3 regions of the [Clostridium] saccharolyticum WM1 genome follow, and region 1 is predicted to be linked to each of the others. Evidence: predicted binding sites of a transcription regulator. Region 1 holds the regulator's gene; each other region holds the start of a gene.

Region 1 (6,577 bases):
TCCATGACCTGGTCCCCCCTGCTTCGCATCTTCTCGGAATACCTTCCTGAAAAGGAGCAGAAAACGGCCTGCGTCAATATTGCCACCACTTATCCGGCAGCCGTATTCCTCATCTATCCCCTATGCTCTTTCCTGATTTATGTTTCCGGGTGGAGGATGGTGTTTCTGGTATCCGGCGGCTTTATGCTGGCAGTATCCCTTCTCTGGGCCTCAGGCTTTGCCTGGCTGGAGCGTTTATATCCGGAAAGAGAGGGCAGTTGCACCCGGAAGTCCATGGACCAGTACGGCACCAATACCCAGTGCTTTCGGGTTACGGGAAATCTGATCCTGCTCCTGTCCCTGGCAGGCTTTCTTCTGACCATTCAGGGAGCCCTTAGGGATGGGGTGACGGGATGGGTTCCCTCTTACCTTTCCAACACCTATGAGGTAGGAACCTTTATCACTATCTTTGCCACCGCTTTTCTCCCGTTTATCAACCTGTTTGGCGTGTACTTTGCCAATCTGATTTACAGGAAGGGGAGAAAAATGAATTGGAAACCACGGCCATCCTATTTGTAATTTCCTTCTTCTCAATTCTCTTTTTGATAATTTTTGAAGGGGTGTCCCTGGTTTGGTCCCTGGTTTTCTTTGCCGTGACAACCTCCTGCATGATGGGCATCAACGTGATGCTGGTCAGCTTTATCCCTTCCTATTTTATCCGCTTTGGCAAGGTGTCCACCGTCTCCGGCCTGCTCAATTCCACGGTCTATATAGGAAGCAGCCTTGCTGTCTACGGTCTGGGCGCTCTGGCGGATTCTGCGGGCTGGTCCTTTATCCTGAAATTTTTGTGCATGGTGGCAGCAATAGGAATCCTGGGAAGTCTGATCTGTGTTCCGCGGTGGAAAAAATTTCTGAAGGAGAATGGATAGCCATATCTTCCAACAGACTTATTCTTATGGCTCCTAAAGCCAGCACCATTGTAGGGAGCACCACCGGAACATGCTATATATACCATCTCTGACGGGCGTATTGTTTATGACGGGCAGGCAGTTAAATAGCCGGGCAGATTTCCTTATGCAAATATCAATCAGCGCTTTCAAATCAAACAGGCTGCCGGATATTCTCCGACAGCCTGTTTTGCCCGTCCGGGCCGGGTGCACCACAGCAAAAAAGACCGGTCATCCCGGTCCTTTTACTTTCTGATTATACTCTGGACAGGTATTCACCTGTACGTGTATCAATCTTGATTTTATCACCCTGATCAACAAATAATGGAACATAAACCACTGCACCAGTTTCAACCGTAGCTGGCTTAGTAGCACCCTGGGCTGTATCGCCTTTGAATCCCGGCTCTGTATCTGTGATAACCAGTTCCACGAATAACGGAGGCTCTACGGAGTACACCTTACCATTATAAGAGCATACCTTAACCGTCTCATTCTCTTTCACAAACTTTAACGCATCACCGATTACATCCGGTGCTAATGCTACCTGCTCATAGGTATTTGTATCCATAAAGTTATGAAGATCGCCATCGGCATACAGATACTGCATGTCCAATCTGTCGATTCTTGCCTGTGGGAACTTCTCTGTCGGGCGGAATGTGCGCTCTACGACGCCACCGTTTACCACATCTTTAATCTTAGTCCTTACGAACGCAGCGCCCTTTCCAGGCTTTACATGCTGGAACTCCATAATCTGATATACAGTACCCTCGATCTCCAATGTGATACCGTTTCTAAAATCACCCGCTGATATCATAAATGATATTCCTCCTTGAATTTCTCTTCTTAACCTTTTATATTCTATACTATAATAAATACATTTTCAACCGTTTTTTACAAATATCTCCCTTTTCTTTGGATCAGAGTGCTTATTTTCCTGTTAAAAAATCCATTGCCAGGGCATATCCCTTAAGTCCAAGGCCAACCACCTGTCCGGTACAAACCGGTGCTGTCACCGAGGTATGGCGGAATTCTTCTCTCTTGTGGACATTGGATATGTGAACCTCCACTTTTGGTATCTCTACGGAACCCAGAGCATCTCTTACCGCATAGCTGTAATGGGTAAAGGCTCCGGGGTTGATGATGATACCCTCCGTGCCATTATGATATGCCTCCTGGATCTTATCGATGATCCCACCTTCATAATTGCTCTGATAGATCTCCAGTTCATGACCTTCCTGCCGGGCTTTTTCTTCCAGCATGGAAACCAGTGCATGATAATCCTCTGTTCCGTATATTCCTTTTTCACGGATCCCTAAAAAATTCAGATTCGGCCCGTTTAATACAAGAATTTTCATATCTGCTTACCGCCTTTCCAATTTCCTGTACGTTTGGGATCAGCCGGCTTGTCCGGACCGTTTCATCCGTATTATAACCGGTTAAACCATCTTTTACCCACCGGTAATCTTCCTGCCATTGATGGTACTATCGTTGTTTTTTCTTATCCCTGTGGTAAAAATACAGCACTACCGCTTCCAAAAGTCTTTTTAATACGATTTGAATTTCTTCTTTTGGATGAATTGGTTTTACAAGGATGCTGTAGATCCCGGCTCTTTTCGCCCCATACACATCGGTAAAAAGCTGGTCTCCAACAAATACCGTCTGTTTTACATCCGTTCCCATTAAATCCATAGCTTTCCGGTATCCTTTAATCCCCGGCTTGTTTCCTTTAAATATATAGCGGGGACTGCCCGCAGACCTGGCAAAGGCAGCCACTCTCGGCTCCTTATTATTGGAAAGAAGGCAGGTTTCCATCCCAAGGTCATGTAAACGCAAAAACAGCTTCCTTACCCTTTCATCTGCAGGCGCATCATGAGGTACCAGAGTATTGTCAATATCAAAAACCACACCTCTGATCCCTCTTTTATATAAATCCTCATAGGGTATGTCATACGCAGAAGCCGCATCTTCATCCGGATAAAATATTTTAAACATAGATCTCCTACTTTTTTAATAATTTTCCTATTTCTTCCATAAATGTATTTACGTCTTTGAATTCCCGGTATACGGAAGCAAAACGGACATAAGCCACCTCATCTACATCCTGCAGCTTTCTCATAACAAGCTCTCCGATCACCGTACTTTCCACTTCCTTTTCTTCCCGGTTGAACACCTGAGTTTCTATCTCATCTACCATGGAGTCAATCTGCTGGGATGAGACAGGACGCTTATGGCAGGAATGAAGAATACCTGATTCTATTTTTGAACGGTCATATACCTCTCTGGAATTATCCTTTTTAATCACCATGAGAGGCATGGTCTCCAGTTTCTCATAGGTTGTAAACCGCTTCCCGCATTTCTCACACTGTCTGCGGCGTCTGATGGAGCTATTGTCGTCTGCCGGCCTGGAATCAATGACCTTTGTATCTGCTTCATTACAAAATGGACATTTCACGTTTCTGGTCCTCCTGTCTACGGACTGTAATTTTATTGGCATAATTTACTTCATGAAAGCTAAGGCCACGGAGTTGTATTCAGTAAATCAGCCGTTCGACGAGCCAAAGGCCAATCGAATTTCCTAGTATATATCATAACTTACAATCCTAAGATCCGCAAGCCCCTCATCCCTATATCCCGCATCTTTCCGTTGCTTTTTCCAAATCCACATTTACAAGGATGATATCCGGACCCACCTGTCTGATATCGCAGAAGGGGATCACATACTCCTTCTCTCTGACTAAAAATCCGCAAAAGCATCCTGGTCCCGGCACAATGATGGCGATAAGACAGCCTGTTTCCATGTCAAAATCCACATCGCCTACATAGCCAAGGCGTCTGCAGTCACAGATATTAATCACTTCTTTTTGTCTAAGATCACAAATGCGCATAGATATACACCTCCTTAGTGTAGTCTATGCGCATACCTTCTGCATGACACGGTTCTACCACTGATTTTCCCGGTTCCACGCTGACTGGGAAAACGCTTCCTCATCTCCTATAAGGGAGTTATGGGGAAACCGATCCTTAAGATCCAGATAATACTCTGTCATGGTAGCGTAAATATAAGGAAGTATCCAGAGAAAACCGATCCCCAGGGAACAGTATCCAAGAATTATAATTCCCAAAAAGCTTAATAAAATATAAAAGAGTCCGCCCTTATTTCCCTTCATCATTTCTGCACTTTTCTTTAGACATTTCCATAGTCTCTGATCCGGAGATTCGATAAGGATGAACATGGACTGGGATAAACACAGCATTGTAACAGTACTTCCAATGAGCAGGAGCAGATACGTAAGCACCAGTAATACCACCATGACCGGTATAAAGTCAGTAACGACTGCAACAATGAGTACCACGAAATACGGGACAGCCCATATAAATCCAATCAGAATATTTATAAAATAAAGCCCTAAAAATTTATGAGGCTTATTCTGAAAAGCAAAGAAAAGATCCGACAGGCCGGCTGAATTGCCAGTACTCATATTCAGATATATCTTAAGGATTCCCGGCATTAACAGACCGTATACGGAAAGGATCACCAGAAAGGATAAATAAATCCCTCCCCTTAGCGCTACATAACCCGGTGATATGGTAAGTGAGCCTTCAAAAAAAGGATTTTGAACCAGTCCCAGGGAATACGAAGTTAAAACATACACCAGGGAAGCAGCCAGAAGAACGGCACATGCCAGGAACTGGACGCCAATGCACAGACCGTATCTGCCTTTTAAGCTTCGTCTTGCCCGCCTTTTAAGTTCTGAAGATGAAGTTTTCATGAAAACACACCTCCTATTCCCAAATCACTCATTGCAGCAATACCCACATATACGATTACCACCAATACGACCAGCACCATGGCAATGGCTGAAGTAATAAGACCTGCCTTCGCATAGCCTTCCAACCTGTCTTCTGTCCTGGACAGCAGGGCAAACAAGATCCCAAGGCTTCCAAAGATCAATCCTCCGCAACAGCAGCAGGAGGTTATAATGCCAAGAATCCCCATGACCAGAGATGCAAGGGCCATGTTGCTTTGGGCCGTTTTTTCAGGCTGCACGTAAACCACGCTCTGATCCTGATCCCTTGTTTCCTGCCAGGATCCTTCTTGATTATCCTGATCCATTATTACCATCTCCCTTTATCTCTTACTATTAATTATCAGAAATCAATTTTTGACTTCTGATAAATTATACAATATTTTCCATTGCCTGTAAAATTAAGATTTTCTTTCGCAGACTTTTGATACAAAAAAGCCGCTGCGGAAGCAGCATAAATCTGCCTCCCCAACAGCTTCTCTTTCCATTGGAACCATTCCCTCTTTAGAAAGAAGGAACAACTGCTCCATCGTAGGTATCTTCAATAAACTTTTTAATAGTATCGCTTGTCAAAGCTTCTACAAGAGCTTTTGACTTTTCACTGCTTTCCTCTCCTGCACGAACGGCAACGATGTTGCTGTAAAGGGTGGCTGCTATGGACTTGGCATCTTCTACAGCCAGTGCATCGGATACCTTTAAGCCTGCTTCAATGGCATAATTTCCATTGATAACTGCCACATCCACATCGCTTAAGGACCGGGGAAGCTGAGCCGCCTCCACTTCAACGATCTTAAAATTCTTGTCATTCTTTACAATGTCATTCTTGGTAGCATTCAGTTCAACACCTTCTTTAAGGCCGATCAGCCCCTTGTCAGCCAGTAAAAGAAGAGCTCTTGCTTCGTTGGAAACGTCATTGGGAACTGCGATCTGGGCTCCTTCGGCAAGCTTATCAAGAGCATCTGTCTTTCCTGCATAAATACCAAAAGGCTCGTAATGAATGGCTGCTGCACTTACAAGATCAGTCCCCTTTTCCTCATTGAACTGGTCCAGGTAAGGCTTGTGCTGAAAATAGTTGGCATCCAGGTCTCCGGATTCAAGAGCCAGGTTTGGCTGTACATAATCCGTATATTCCTTTACCACCAGCTCATATCCCTTTTCTTTCAGAAGATCCTTTGCAGCGTTTAAAATCTCTGCATGAGGAGCCGGAGTAGCTCCCACAACGATCTTTTCCAGATCACCGGTAACTTCCTTGCTCTCTGCTGCCGATGTCTCTTCTGCTTTAGCTGCCTCTGTTGCTGCAGCCTGTGTTGTCTCAGCCGCCGTAGTTCCAGGCGCTTCCTTGCTTCCTGCGCATGCGGTCAACGCTCCTGCGGCAATCAGTGCTGCCGTAAGTACATAAAGTGATTTTTTCATAATTGTTCCTCCTTAAAATTTTTTATGGTAACGCCTTAGGCTGTTACTATTTAATTCTCTTATCACTCACTCTGGAAAGCTTCATTCCCGCTTCCTGGATGACCTGGACAATGATTACAAGAATTGCCACTGTTATAAACATCATTTCCGTCTGATAGCGGTAATATCCATATTTAATTGCAATATCTCCAAGTCCGCCTCCGCCTACAAAGCCTGCCATTGCAGAGTAGGCCAAAATAGTAGTGATGGATAGAGCCGCACCTACCAAGAGGGAAGGTTTTGCTTCCGGAAGAAGAACCTTCCATATAATCTGAAAGGTGGAGGACCCCATGGATTTTGCCGCCTCGATCACTCCTGGATCCACTTCCTTAAAGGAGGCTTCCACGACTCTGGCCACATAGGGGGCTGAGGCTATTACCAACGGCGGGATTA
Region 2 (6,577 bases), 200 kb from region 1:
CAGCACACAGGGTATGGACAAAAGAATCATAGCAGCCCCATTCAGCCAAACCGCTTTTTTTACGGTACAACCTGTTAAATCTGTTGCGAAAGAAACGATATTCTGGAAAACTGCAATTTCCGTGGAAATAGCTGCAAATGACATAAAGAGGAAAAACAGGCTTCCAAGGAGTCTTCCTCCTGCCATGTTATTGAACACGTTTGGCAAAGTCACAAAAACCAGCTTGGGCCCTTGACCAGGCTCAATTTGAAATGCAAAGCATGCCGGGAAAATAATAAGTCCTGCCATAAAAGCCACAAAGGTATCCAGAACCGCCACACTGATGGCTTCTCCGGTTAGTCTGTGCTCCTTGCCGATATAGCTTCCAAAAACGGCGAGAGCACCAATTCCAATACTTAAGGTAAAAAAAGCCTGTCCCATGGCGGCAAATATGACTTCTCCAATACCTGCTTCTATGATCTTGGCAAAATCAGGTTTTAAGTAAAACTCCAGTCCTGCCCTGCTGTTTTCCAGGAACACCGAATGAACGGCAAGTATTGCCATTAAACCTAAAAGACATACCATCATCCATTTCGTGATCTTCTCCACACCGCCCTGAATTCCTCTGGCACAAATAGAAAAGCACCCCACCACCATGATGACCATAAAGATTCCCATGATCACAGGGTCTGCCAGCATATTTTCAAACTCCCCTGCTACTCGTTCCGCATCAAGGCCTACAAAATCTCCCTTAGCCATCTTAAAAAAATACAATACCATCCAGCCGGTAACCGTGGTATAAAACATCATCAGAATGTAATTTCCAGCCATTCCCAGATATTTTGCATAATGCCATTTGCTTCCTTCAGGCTCCAGAACATCATAGGATAATGCAATGCTCTTCTGGCTTGCACGTCCCACGGCAAATTCCATCGCCACAATGGGCAGCCCCAAAATAAGCAGAAACACCCCATAGATCAATACAAACGCCGCTCCTCCATACTGGCCCACAATATAAGGAAAACGCCAGACGTTTCCCAAACCAATGGCACATCCTGCCGAAATCAGGATAAAACCCAGGCGGGACGAAAATTTTTCTCTACCCATTTTTCCAAACTCCTCATCAGTCATATTTTCTGTCATCCTTCCAAAAAACAGCAAAAGATTCCATGCCATTATAGCATAGAATCTTTTTGCTGACTACTATATCTATCTCTCCATGACAGACCGGCAGAGAAAAAGAGCTTTTTTAGCAGACCGGACTTTCTGCATATTTCCTGATTTCAGAGGCATTGGTAATTTTGCGGATCTGACCGTTTTTTACAACCACCAGAGTAGGTGCCTGCATAATGCCGAACCTTGTGGCAAGCTCTGCATTTTCCTCCGCATCAACGACCTCATAATCCATATGTTGTAAAAACTGCTTTGCCATACGGCAGTTGGGACAGGTTTTTGTTGTAAAAAGATAGGTACCTGTGGGAATCTCCGGCTTTTTCTCCATTGCCTTATCCTTGATTTCCTCTGCACATCCCTTTTTCAGCACAGAACGGGAAGGCTCATAGACTGTCCGGTTCTTGTATTCCTGGGTCTTTCCCTCATTCCAGTTCTGTACCGGGCGGTAATAACCGGTGATCCGGCTATATACTTCGGCATTTTTTCCGCAGACCGGACATACCTTATGCTCACCGGAAAGATATCCGTGTTCCGAGCAGATGGAATAAGTAGGAGACAAGGTATAGTAAGGCAGTTTGAAATTCTCCGCAATGGTGCGTACCAGCTTTGAAGCCGCTTCCCAGTCAGGAAGCTTCTCACCCAGGAATGCATGGAAAACGGTCCCTGAAGTATAAAGGGTCTGCAGCTCATCCTGGATTTCCAGCGCATCAAAAACATCCACTGTATAATCCACAGGCAAGTGGGAGCTGTTGGTATAATACGGGGTATCTCCCTGCTTTCCGGCAGTGATGATATGAGGATAATGTTTTTTGTCATGCTTTGCCAGACGGTATGTTGTAGATTCTGCGGGGGTGGCCTCCAGATTATAGAGATCGCCGTACATCTCCTGGTAATCGGACAGCCTTTCCCGCATATGGTTCAGCACAGCCTTTGTAAACTCTCTGGTCTTTTCACTCGTCAAATCCTTTTCCAGCCAATTGGCATTTAAGCCCACCTCGTTCATCCCGATCAGGCCTATGGTGGAAAAGTGGTTTTCAAAGGTGCCCAGATACCGCTTTGTATAAGGATAAAGTCCCTGGTTCAAAAGTTTTGTTATGACTTCCCTCTTCGTCCTTAGGGAACGGGCTGAAAGGTCCATCATATGGTCCAGACGCTTGTAAAAATCAGCTTCGTTCCTGGAAAGGTAAGCGATCCTTGGCATATTGATCGTCACAACACCCACGGAACCGGTGCTTTCTCCGGAGCCAAAGAATCCGCCGGTCTTTCTCCTAAGCTCCCTTAAATCCAGCCGAAGGCGGCAGCACATGCTTCTTACATCACTTGGTTCCATATCGCTGTTTATGTAATTGGAAAAATAAGGGGTTCCGTATTTGGACGTCATTTCAAACAGCAGCTGGTTATTCTCTGTATTGGACCAGTCAAAATCCCTGGTAATGGAATAAGTAGGAATGGGGTACTGGAAGCCCCGCCCATTGGCGTCTCCCTCAATCATGGTTTCAATAAAGGCTTTATTGATCATATCCATTTCAGCTTTGCAGTCCTTATACTTAAAGTCTGCCTCTTTACCTCCTACAATGGCGTTTAACTCTGCCATATCCGACGGAACGGTCCAGTCCAGAGTGATATTGGAAAAGGGAGCCTGAGTTCCCCATCGGCTGGGCGTATTAACCCCATAAATAAAGGATTCGATGCATTTTTTTACTTCCCGGTAGGATAAATGGTCAGCCTTTACAAAGGGAGCTAAATAGGTGTCAAAGGAAGAAAAGGCCTGGGCGCCTGCCCACTCATTCTGCATAATCCCCAGGAAATTGACCATTTGGTTGCAAAGTACGGATAGATGTTTTGCCGGGGATGAGGTGATCTTTCCTGGTATGCCGCCCAGTCCTTCCAGAAGAAGCTGCTTTAAAGACCAGCCTGCGCAGTATCCGGTGAGCATGGATAAATCGTGAATGTGGATATCCGCATTCCTGTGTGCATTGGCGATCTCCTGGTCATAAATTTCAGACAGCCAGTAATTGGCTGTAACCGCACCGGAATTGCTTAATATCAGTCCTCCCACGGAATAGGTGACTGTGGAATTTTCCTTGACCCTCCAGTCCTCCACTTTTACGTAGCTGTTTACCACAGCCTTGTAATCCAGGATGGTATCCTTCATATTACGGATTTTTTCTCTCTGCTTTCTATATAATATATAAGCCTTTGCCACATCCGTATAACCCGCCTGCTCAAGAACGTGCTCCACACTGTCCTGGATTTGTTCAACCGTGACCTGTCCTCCTGACATCTTTCCCTGAAAATCAGCGGTTACCCTAAGAGACAACAGTTCCAGTATTTCATTGTTATACTCCTTCTGGGTGGCTTTAAATGCTTTTTTAATCGCTTCCGTGATTTTATTCAGACTGAATTCAGCACTTTCCCCATTTCTCTTTACTACCTGGATCATAAAAACCAAACTCCTTTCCACTTATCTGCCCTTTTTACGGGCATAGAAATATGCCCATAAGGCATTCCTCTGAAAAACCCCTTATGAATCTGTTTTTGTAATACATTCCATTATGAAGACTTGTTATCATAATCAGAAAAACAGTGCAGAAACGGCACCTTTTATGTAAGGCCTGAAACAGCTTCTCACAAATAATATTATAGCAGAACAAAAAGAAAAACACAATATGTAGTTCGGTTTTTTAACACCAATCCACATATTGTGTTTATTATTCATTAAAAGCATCGGCATTGTCGGCCAGAGAGGCAAACAGCTCCGATGGAACATAAGCGTTGACAAAAATCCCGTCTTCCTGATACTCTTCCTTTAACAACTGGCCGTATTTACGGATCAGCTGGATTTTTCCTGCTTCCTTATAGGAATAGATCCTTTCCAAATACACCTTTTGATTTCTAAGAATCGTTTCCAAAAGATTGATAAGTTCATCAAGACCCTCTCCGGTTTTTGCAGATATCCTCACCTGATGGTCCGAAGACACATCTCTCAGGATCACTCCTGCATCTGCCGCATCAATCTTATTGAACACTGTGATCATGATTTTATCACAAATACCAAGTTCTCTTAAAGTTTCATATACAACATACATCTGCATATCCATCTGCGGATTGGAACAATCCACCACATGAAGGATGATATCGCTGTATTTGGCTTCTTCCAAAGTGCTTTTAAAAGCTTCGATCAAATGGTGGGGAAGCTTTCTGATAAATCCTACCGTATCTGTTAAAAGAATTTGCTGCCCTCCCGGCAGGCTTAAATTCCTGGTGGTAGGATCCAGGGTGGCGAACAGCTTATCCTCAGCCAATATCCCTGCATCCGTAAGCCTGTTTAACAGGGTGGATTTTCCGGCGTTGGTGTAGCCCACGATCGCTGCGGCGGGCACATGATTTTTATCCCGCTGCTGTCTTACCACCTCCCTGTGGCGCTTGACATCCTCTAATTCAGCCTTTAACATACCGATCCTGTCATGAATAAGACGGCGGTCCATTTCCAGCTTTTTCTCTCCCGGTCCCCGGGTGCCGATACCGCCTCCCAGACGGGATAAGGAACTTCTAAGTCCTACCAGACGGGCCGACCGGTATCTTAACTGGGCCAGCTCCACCTGTATCTTTCCCTCCCTGGTGACGGCTCTGGAAGCAAAGATATCCAGGATCACCATGGTCCGGTCCATAACCTTTGTATCCAGTGCCCCTTCCAGATTCCGAAGCTGAGCCGGAGACAATTCGTCGTCACAAACGATTCCGGTTGCGTCAAGCTCCCAGATTCGGTCCTTTATTTCCTCAATCTTTCCCTTTCCCAGATAAGTCCCCGGATGGATCCTCTCCCGGTTCTGGATCACCTTATCCACGGCAACGGCTCCTGCCGTTTTCACCAGTTCTTCCAGTTCATCAAGAGACCCTTTGGCATCCTCTTCATCTCCGGTGCTGACAGCCACCAGGATGACACGCTCTTCTATTTCCTTTAACTCTATCAGTTCTGTCATCAATCACTCCAACCTATCTTGTCTTTAAAAATGTGATCTCCCGATCCGCTTCCTCATCAGGGCCGTGGACGGAGACATACTGCTGCATCAGATCCAGGGCTGTTTTAAATTCACCTTTATGTTCTTCAGCTACAGCCTGGTTAAACAATAATTCTGGAACCAGGGAACTGTCAGGTAATGAAAGGCCATTCTTAAAATATTCAGCCGCCCCATCCCAGTCCTTTTCGGCCATCCTGCATAAACCCATCCGATTGTAAAGCTGGGCGCTTTGCTCCCCCTCCTTAACAGCTTCTTCATAGAGGTTCATGGCATCAGAGGCTGATCCTTCTTTTTCCATGGCCTCGCCTGCGGCCAGAAGGGCATTTAACCTGCCCGGTGCTTTCTTTTCTGTATCCAACTGGGTGCTTCGCTTATAATCCTCTATGGAACCTTTCAAATCTCCTGAGCCTGCCCTGGAAACAGAACGAAGATTCAGGTATTCCGGCAGTTCCCCATCCACCTTTATGAGTATGTCGTAGGTATCTGCGGCGGAAGAATAATCGCCTGCAAGGTATTGAGCCTCTGCCCGGTACTTTAACACATCCACATCAAATTTCCCCACCAGTCCTTTGGAAGAACTGATGGCCTGGTCAAAGGCTTCTACCGCTGCGTCATAATTTCCCTGGTTAAGGGCTTCAATCCCGGCGTTCCGGAAAGAATATTTATTATCCTTTTTCCCGCAGCCGCCTGCTCCTATGGCAATGGTCAGGGCCAGTCCAAGGATGGCAGCCGCATATCCTGTCTTAGTTCTCATGCTATTATCTCCTTTTTGGGAAGTTCAATTCGCCATTAGCTGCCGAAGGGACAATTTACGAAATTTAAGCTCCCACAGTCTGACTTTATAAAGTGAGATTGAAAGAAAAACGGCTTAGACAAAAAATGCCATGCGATAAAAGTTATTGTTTCCCCGTACTGCCATGGCCGCCCCGGTCCTCATGGCCTAAAAGCTCCGCTTCTTCAAAGAGTAAAGCCGGCTGATGTTCCATAATGCGGAACTGGCAGATGCGTTCATTGACATGGATCACGGTGTCCCGAAGTGCATAGGCCGGGAAAAACCACTGGTCATTGTCACCGCAGTAGGTTTCATCAATAACCCCCATGCTGTTGGTCTGGATCACGCCGTAATTCTTAAATGTGCTGCTTCTGGGAACCACATGGGCTTCATACCCGGCCGGCAGCTCCATGGCGATCCCAAGGGGAATCAGCTTAAATTCACCGGCTTTCAGTTCCACTTCTTCTGCTGCACGCAGATCAATCCAGTCTGACTTGCCGTCAATGCAGCGCAAACGTTCAATTTTATCAGTAAAATATTTAACTCTTATGGTTTTTGTCACCTTATTTCCTCCTCAATGTCATCCACTTTTTTATCTCCCGCCGGAATCAGATCACTGCTTTCGGAAAGC
Region 3 (6,577 bases), 780 kb from region 1:
TGACAAGGTCACTATTTTAAGGGATGGCAAGGCGGTTAAGGATTTCATCACGCAAAATACAACCCCGGAGGAATTGTCCGCCCATATGATAGGCAGGCCTCTATCCCCTGGCATGGCGGAGCGGAAGAAACCGATAGAGGAAACAGCCTTAAGACTTGAGGGTGTTTCCTTATTGAAAAGACATGGAAACAAAAAGTCCCTGGACAGCATCTGTCTTACGGTTTATAAAGGTGAGATACTTGGAATTGCCGGAGTGGAAGGTAACGGGCAAAAGGAGCTTTCCGAGGTGATCACGGGAATCCGTAAGCATACGGAAGGAACCATTTTCTTTGAAGGGGAAGCCATTGACAGCAGAACGGTTAAAGAGCGTTTTAACAAGGGCATTTCCTATATATCCGATGACCGGCACCAGGACAGTCTGGTTGCAGATATGACGGTAACGGAAAACATGATCCTGCGTAGCTATAACCGGCAGCCTTTTTCAAAAAACAGGATCCTGAACCACAAGCAGGCGGAAAGCCTGGCTTTGGAGGCGGTGGCAGAGTATGGGATCCGCACTTCTGGAAAAAGCGGGATCAGGACGCCGGTTAAGCTGATGAGCGGCGGAAACCAGCAGAAGGTGATTTTATCCCGTGAAATATCCCCGGAGGCAAGATTGATTGTTGCCAGCCAGCCTACGAGAGGATTGGATATCGGAGCAACGGAATTTGTCCATCAGACTCTGATGAAACAGAAAAACCAGGGAAAGAGTGTATTGCTCATTTCTGCGGATCTGGATGAGATCCTTTCATTAAGTGACAGGATCGCAGTTCTGTTTGAAGGCCGGATCATGGGTGTTCTTGACAGAGAAGAAGCCGATGTATTTAAAATCGGGCTTTACATGGGCGGAGTGACAAAAAAGGAGGAAAGCCATGAACCAGATGAAACAGTTAAAGGCGGCTGAAGTGGTGAAGCTCGCTTTGATTTCCATTGGGGCGGCGGCCATTCTTGTGCTTTTGTCAGGTGCTGATCCTCTCACGGCAAGCAAGATGTTCTTTAACGGAATTTTCGGCAGTACAAGCGGCTTCGGGGAAGTGTTTGTGAAAGCAACTCCTCTGATCTTAACCGGGCTTGGCTGCTCCGTGGCTTTTAGGACCGGATTTTTTAATATTGGCGGGGAAGGACAATTCTACATAGGGGCGCTTGCTTCCGCCTGGGTGGCAATCAATGCCACCGCAGTCCCTGGTGTTTTCCGGATCATCCTTGCCATTGCCTGCGGTTTCCTGCTGGGCGGATTATGGGCCCTTGCGGCGGCAATCCTAAAGGCTAAGCTTGGAATTTCAGAGATCATATGTACCATTATGCTTAATTATATTTCCATAAATCTTCTAGGAATCGCAGTCCGGACCTTTCTCATGGATCCGGCCGGAAGTATCCCCCAATCGGAAAAGATCGATGCATCTGCAGTACTTTTGCGTTTTCTAGCCCCCACCAGAGTCCATACGGGCATTTTTATAGCCCTTGGTGCCGTGCTCTTTGTTTGGTTTCTCATGGAAAAAACAGCAGCAGGCTATGAATTCAGAGTCGTCGGTTTTAACAAACGGGCTGCGGCATGCAATGGTATTTCAGTGGTGAAAAACATCATTCTGTCGGCGGTGCTGAGCGGCGGCCTTGCGGGAACTGCAGGAGCTGTGGAGGTACTGGGAGTTCAGAAAAAACTGCTTGAAGGCATGTCGGGAGGCTGCGGCTATACAGCAATTCTTATCACTCTTCTGGCCTCCAATCATCCGGCCGGAGTGCTTGTGGTCTCTGTTTTATTTGCTGCGCTGGAGGTAGGGGCAAATTCCATGCAAAGGCAGATGGGGGTTCCGTCCTCCATTGTGGATTTTCTCATCGGTTTTATTGTGCTGCTGATTCTGGGCAGGGAGCTTCTGGCCGGAAAAATGAGAGCAAGGGAGGGAAAATAGATGCTGGACCAGATTTTAACCGTCGGCTTTCTGACTGCCTTTTTATCGGCAGCCGTACGTATGGCAGTGCCTCTTGCCTATGCAGGGCTTGGGGAGACGATTTCGGAAAAAAGCGGAATACTGAATATTGGTATGGAAGGCGTTATGCTTTCCGGTGCTTTTTTCTCTTTTGCAGGCACATTTTTCTCAGGAAGTATACCAGTGGGGCTTTTTTGCGCCGCAGCGGGGGGAGCGGCTGTCAGCATGATCCATGGGATTTTGTCCATCAGGCTGTCCAAGGACCAGTCGGTCAGCGGAATTGCCATCAATATATTTGTCCTTGGAGTGACCAGCTTTTTATATAAACTCATGTCAGGCGGACAATCCTACCAGCAAATCCAGCCGATTATGAGGCTGAGGATCCCGGTGCTCGCTGACATTCCCCTGATTGGTAACGCGTTCTTTTATCAGGACATCCTGACCTATCTCTTGTATTTCATGGTCGTGGGCGTATCATTTTTTTATAAAAAGACAAACACCGGTCTTTCCTTTGCTGCCATTGGCGAGAACCCACGTTCCGCAGATTCGGCAGGGATTCCTGTTTACCGGTACCAGTATATTTCCATGATCTTAAACGGGGTGCTTGGGGGAATCGGAGGTGCTTATCTGGTTCTAGTACAGGTGGGGAATTTTTCAGAAAATATGACCTCTGGAAGAGGCTACATTGCCTTGGCGGCTGTCATCCTGGGGCGTTATGTTCCTTTTGGTATGCTGGGAGCTGCTTTATTGTTCGGATCTGCCAATGCTTTGCAGATCCGCCTTCAGGCAATCGGAGTTCCTCTCCCCTCTCAGGCATTGTCCATGCTGCCCTATCTGATCACCTTGGCTGCCCTGTTGGGTTCGGTTGGAAAGAGTCATGGACCGGAAGGCCTTGGAAAGCCGTTTGTACGCGGCGCCAGATAGAATTTATTGATATTCGGTATAATACGCTTGAAATCTTATTTACTAAGGTTTCAGGCGTTTTTCCATTTATGGTGAAAAAGAAAAAATGGATGAACAGGGAATATTTTGTGGGTGTATGGTTGAAATTAACTATATCTTGTGGTATATTTTTACATGTGAGATACAATAACAGTTATTGATATCAATATAAATCTGGAATGGCAGGAATATGAAATGGATAATAGAAACGGAAAACAGGAAATTCTGGAATCCTTTAAAGAGTTGGGGGAGCTGGAAGAAGTTTTGGATGGGATCCGGCAGGAGTGGGGATCAGCATCCTATGATTTAAAACACCTCTCCATAAAATTCACAGGATTCTGCAAGAAGAACATGAACCTGGAGGAACGGCTGGGGGCGCTGATCCAGGCGGCAGTGGAGCTGACCACCCAGGAAGCGCCGGACTGGGAGTATATAGGAGCAAGGCTTCTTATGGTGCGTTTTAATATCCGGTTAAAGGAAGAACTTGGCAGGCGGAAGATTGGAAGCTTTTTTGATAAAATATGTTTTCTGACAGAAGAGGGACTTTATGGAGATTACATTCTGGAGAATTATAACAAAGAAGAAATCCAACGGTTCGAAGGGTATATGGATCAGACCAGAAACCATTTGTTTAATTATTCCGGGCTGGAACTTCTGCTTAACAGGTATGTGATCCGCAGCCATCAGAATGCGCCTCTGGAAACTCCTCAGGAGATGTTCCTTGGAATAGCCATGCATCTTGCTATGAATGAAACGGTTGACCGGGAGGCTTGGGTAAAACGGTTTTACCATATGCTCAGTACCTTAAAGGTAACCATGGCAACACCCACTCTTTCAAATGCCAGAAAGCCTTACCACCAGCTTTCCTCCTGCTTTATTGATACGGTGCCGGACAGCCTGGATGGCATTTACCGGAGCATTGACAGCTTTGCAAAAGTCAGCAAATTCGGAGGAGGAATGGGTCTTTATTTTGGAAAGGTCCGTGCCGCAGGAAGCGCCATTCGCGGTTTTAAAGGAGCTGCGGGAGGTGTGGTCCGTTGGATCAAGCTGGCGAACGATACTGCAGTGGCCGTGGACCAGCTTGGGATGCGTCAGGGAGCGGTGGCTGTTTACCTTGATGTGTGGCATAAGGATCTTCCGGAATTTCTCACCCTTAAGACCAATAACGGAGATGACCGCATGAAGGCTCATGATGTTTTCCCCGGGGTTTGTTATCCCAACTTGTTCTGGAAGCAGGCAAAGGAGAACATAGAAGGGGACTGGTATTTAATGTGCCCTCATGAGATCCTGACGGTAAAGGGCTGGGCACTTGAAGACTTTTATGGAATCCAGTGGGAAGAGCGTTATCTGGACTGCGTCAGTGACAGCCGCATCCACAAGCGTATCATCCCCATAAAGGACATCATACGCCTGGTGTTAAAAAGTGCTGTGGAGACAGGAACGCCCTTTACCTTTAACCGGGATATTGTTAATGAGGCCAATCCCAACAGCCACTGCGGCATGATTTACTGCAGCAATCTCTGTACGGAAATTGCTCAGAATATGAGTACTGTGGAACAATTAGAGCAGCAGATCCGTTGGGTGGATGGAGAGACTGTGGTTGTTACTGTAACAAAACCGGGAGATTTTGTGGTCTGTAATCTGGCAAGTCTTTCCCTTGGAAAGATTGATTTGACGGATACACAAGAGCTGGCGGAATTGACCAGATCCGCTGTCAGGGCTTTGGACAATGTGATTGATTTAAACTTTTTCCCTATTCCCTACGCAAAGGTCACCAATCTTCGCTACCGGCCGGTGGGGCTTGGAGTGAGCGGATACCACCACATGCTGGCAAAGAATGGAATCTCCTGGGAATCTCAGGAGCATCTGGAATTCTCTGACCGGGTGTTTGAGGCAATTAACTATGCTGCTATCCAGGCCAGTTGTGATTTTGCCAGGGAAAAAGGGAGATATGACTTATTTGAAGGCAGCCAATGGCAGACGGGAGCGTATTTTGACAAACGGGGATATTGCTCTGAAAAATGGAAGAGCCTACGGGAAAAGGTGGCAGCTTACGGCATGAGAAACGGCTGGCTTCTTGCCATAGCGCCAACCAGCAGTACCAGCATGATCGCCGGAACCACGGCAGGGCTGGATCCTGTCCTGAACCGGTATTATCTGGAGGAAAAAAAGAGCGGTCTGGTGCCCCGGGTGGCACCGGATTTATCGCCGGAAACATTTTGGAAGTATAAAAATGCCCATTACATTGACCAGAAGTGGTCGGTACGGGCGGCCGGCGTACGCCAGCGCCATGTGGACCAGGCCCAGAGCATGAACCTTTACATCACCAATGACTATACTCTTCGCCAGGTGCTGGGACTCTATATCCTGGCCTGGGAATGCGGCGTGAAAACCATTTATTACATCCGGTCCAGGAGTCTGGAAGTGGAAGAATGCGAAGCCTGCTCCAGTTAAGGGACGGCAGCTATCAAACTGTAGAAAGTGAAACGATTGATATGGAACAATTAAAAAAAAGACCCCTGTTTCATCCGGATGGGGAGACCGAGGTAAGAAAACGGCGGATGATCAACGGCAACACTACAAACCTCAATGATTTTAATAACATGAAATACACCTGGGTCAGTGACTGGTACCGCCAGGCCATGAATAATTTCTGGATACCTGAAGAAATTAATTTAAGCAGGGATAGAAAGGATTATCCCCTGTTAAGCCCCCAGGAACGGAGAGCCTATGATAAAATATTATCCTTTCTGGTTTTTTTAGACAGCATCCAGACAGCCAATCTTCCGGCTCTCGGGGAATATGTGACTGCCAATGAGATCAATCTCTGTCTTTCTATTCAGACGTTTCAGGAGGCGGTTCACAGTCAGAGCTACAGTTATATGCTGGATACCATCTGTGAGCCACAGACGCGGAATGATGTGCTCTATCAATGGAAGAGCGACCCCCGTCTTCTTGCCCGGAATACCTTTATCGGCGACCTGTATAATGAATTTCAAAAGGACAAAAGCCCATATGCCTTTATGAAGACGGTTGTGGCAAATTTTATCCTGGAAGGCGTATATTTTTACAGCGGATTTATGTTCTTTTATAATCTGGGACGGAATCATAAAATGACCGGCTCTTCCCAGGAGATCCGTTATATCAACCGGGATGAGAACACACATTTGTGGCTGTTCCGCAATATCATTCTGGAACTGGAAAAGGAGGAGCCAAAGCTGTTTTCCAGGGAGCGGATAGAGGTTTACCGCACCATGATTAAGGAAGGCTGTGAACAGGAGATTGCCTGGGGATGCTATGCCATCGGAGATGAGGTACCCGGGCTTACGAAGGAAATGATTACGGACTACATCATGTATCTGGGAAATTTACGGTGTGCAAGCCTTGGCTGGGGCCGCATTTATGAGGGGCATGACAAGGAGCCGGAAAGTATGTCATGGGTTAACCAGTTCAGCAATGCCAATCTGATCAAAACAGACTTTTTTGAAGCGAAAAGTACGGCCTATGCAAAAAGCAGTGCACTGTTGGATGATCTGTAGCAGGAAAATTTTGTGGAAAAAATAACAGAGGAATTTTAATAATAATAATTGTTTTTATTTTAACGATATGTTATAATTAGAAAAACAACTCTTAAGGAGGTTATTTATGGAACGCATTGTGGTAATCGGAGC

Evidence for each region. The regulator NrdR, encoded in region 1, represses ribonucleotide reductase genes. The targets are predictions, from matches to a motif close to CACAANATNTTGTG.
Region 2: a site for NrdR is predicted at 3,816-3,829, ahead of CLOSA_RS12625 (ribonucleoside triphosphate reductase). Genes of this name have one in related genera too.
Region 3: a site for NrdR is predicted at 3,016-3,029, ahead of CLOSA_RS08285 (ribonucleoside-diphosphate reductase subunit alpha). Genes of this name have one in related genera too.

Annotation. Positions count from the first base shown of each region.
Region 1 is NC_014376.1:2,507,323-2,513,899, forward strand. It holds gene CLOSA_RS11760 (MFS transporter) at 1-558, shown strand, start outside; gene CLOSA_RS21750 (hypothetical protein) at 531-908, shown strand; gene efp (elongation factor P) at 1,183-1,740, opposite strand; gene aroQ (type II 3-dehydroquinate dehydratase) at 1,853-2,281, opposite strand; gene CLOSA_RS11780 (YqeG family HAD IIIA-type phosphatase) at 2,409-2,918, opposite strand; gene nrdR (transcriptional regulator NrdR) at 2,926-3,378, opposite strand; gene CLOSA_RS11790 (PRC-barrel domain-containing protein) at 3,551-3,811, opposite strand; gene CLOSA_RS11795 (DUF975 family protein) at 3,866-4,696, opposite strand; gene CLOSA_RS11800 (DUF4190 domain-containing protein) at 4,693-5,040, opposite strand; gene CLOSA_RS11805 (MetQ/NlpA family ABC transporter substrate-binding protein) at 5,237-6,145, opposite strand; gene CLOSA_RS11810 (methionine ABC transporter permease) at 6,192-6,577, opposite strand, start outside.
Region 2 is NC_014376.1:2,705,050-2,711,626, forward strand. It holds gene CLOSA_RS12620 (sodium-dependent transporter) at 1-1,086, opposite strand, end outside; gene CLOSA_RS12625 (ribonucleoside triphosphate reductase) at 1,229-3,595, opposite strand; gene hflX (GTPase HflX) at 3,864-5,135, opposite strand; gene CLOSA_RS12635 (tetratricopeptide repeat protein) at 5,149-5,928, opposite strand; gene CLOSA_RS12640 (dUTP diphosphatase) at 6,071-6,508, opposite strand; gene scpB (SMC-Scp complex subunit ScpB) at 6,505-6,577, opposite strand, start outside.
Region 3 is NC_014376.1:1,728,071-1,734,647, forward strand. It holds gene CLOSA_RS08270 (ABC transporter ATP-binding protein) at 1-943, shown strand, start outside; gene CLOSA_RS08275 (ABC transporter permease) at 912-1,946, shown strand; gene CLOSA_RS08280 (ABC transporter permease) at 1,947-2,888, shown strand; gene CLOSA_RS08285 (ribonucleoside-diphosphate reductase subunit alpha) at 3,102-5,360, shown strand; gene CLOSA_RS08290 (ribonucleotide-diphosphate reductase subunit beta) at 5,402-6,445, shown strand; gene nox (H2O-forming NADH oxidase) at 6,552-6,577, shown strand, end outside.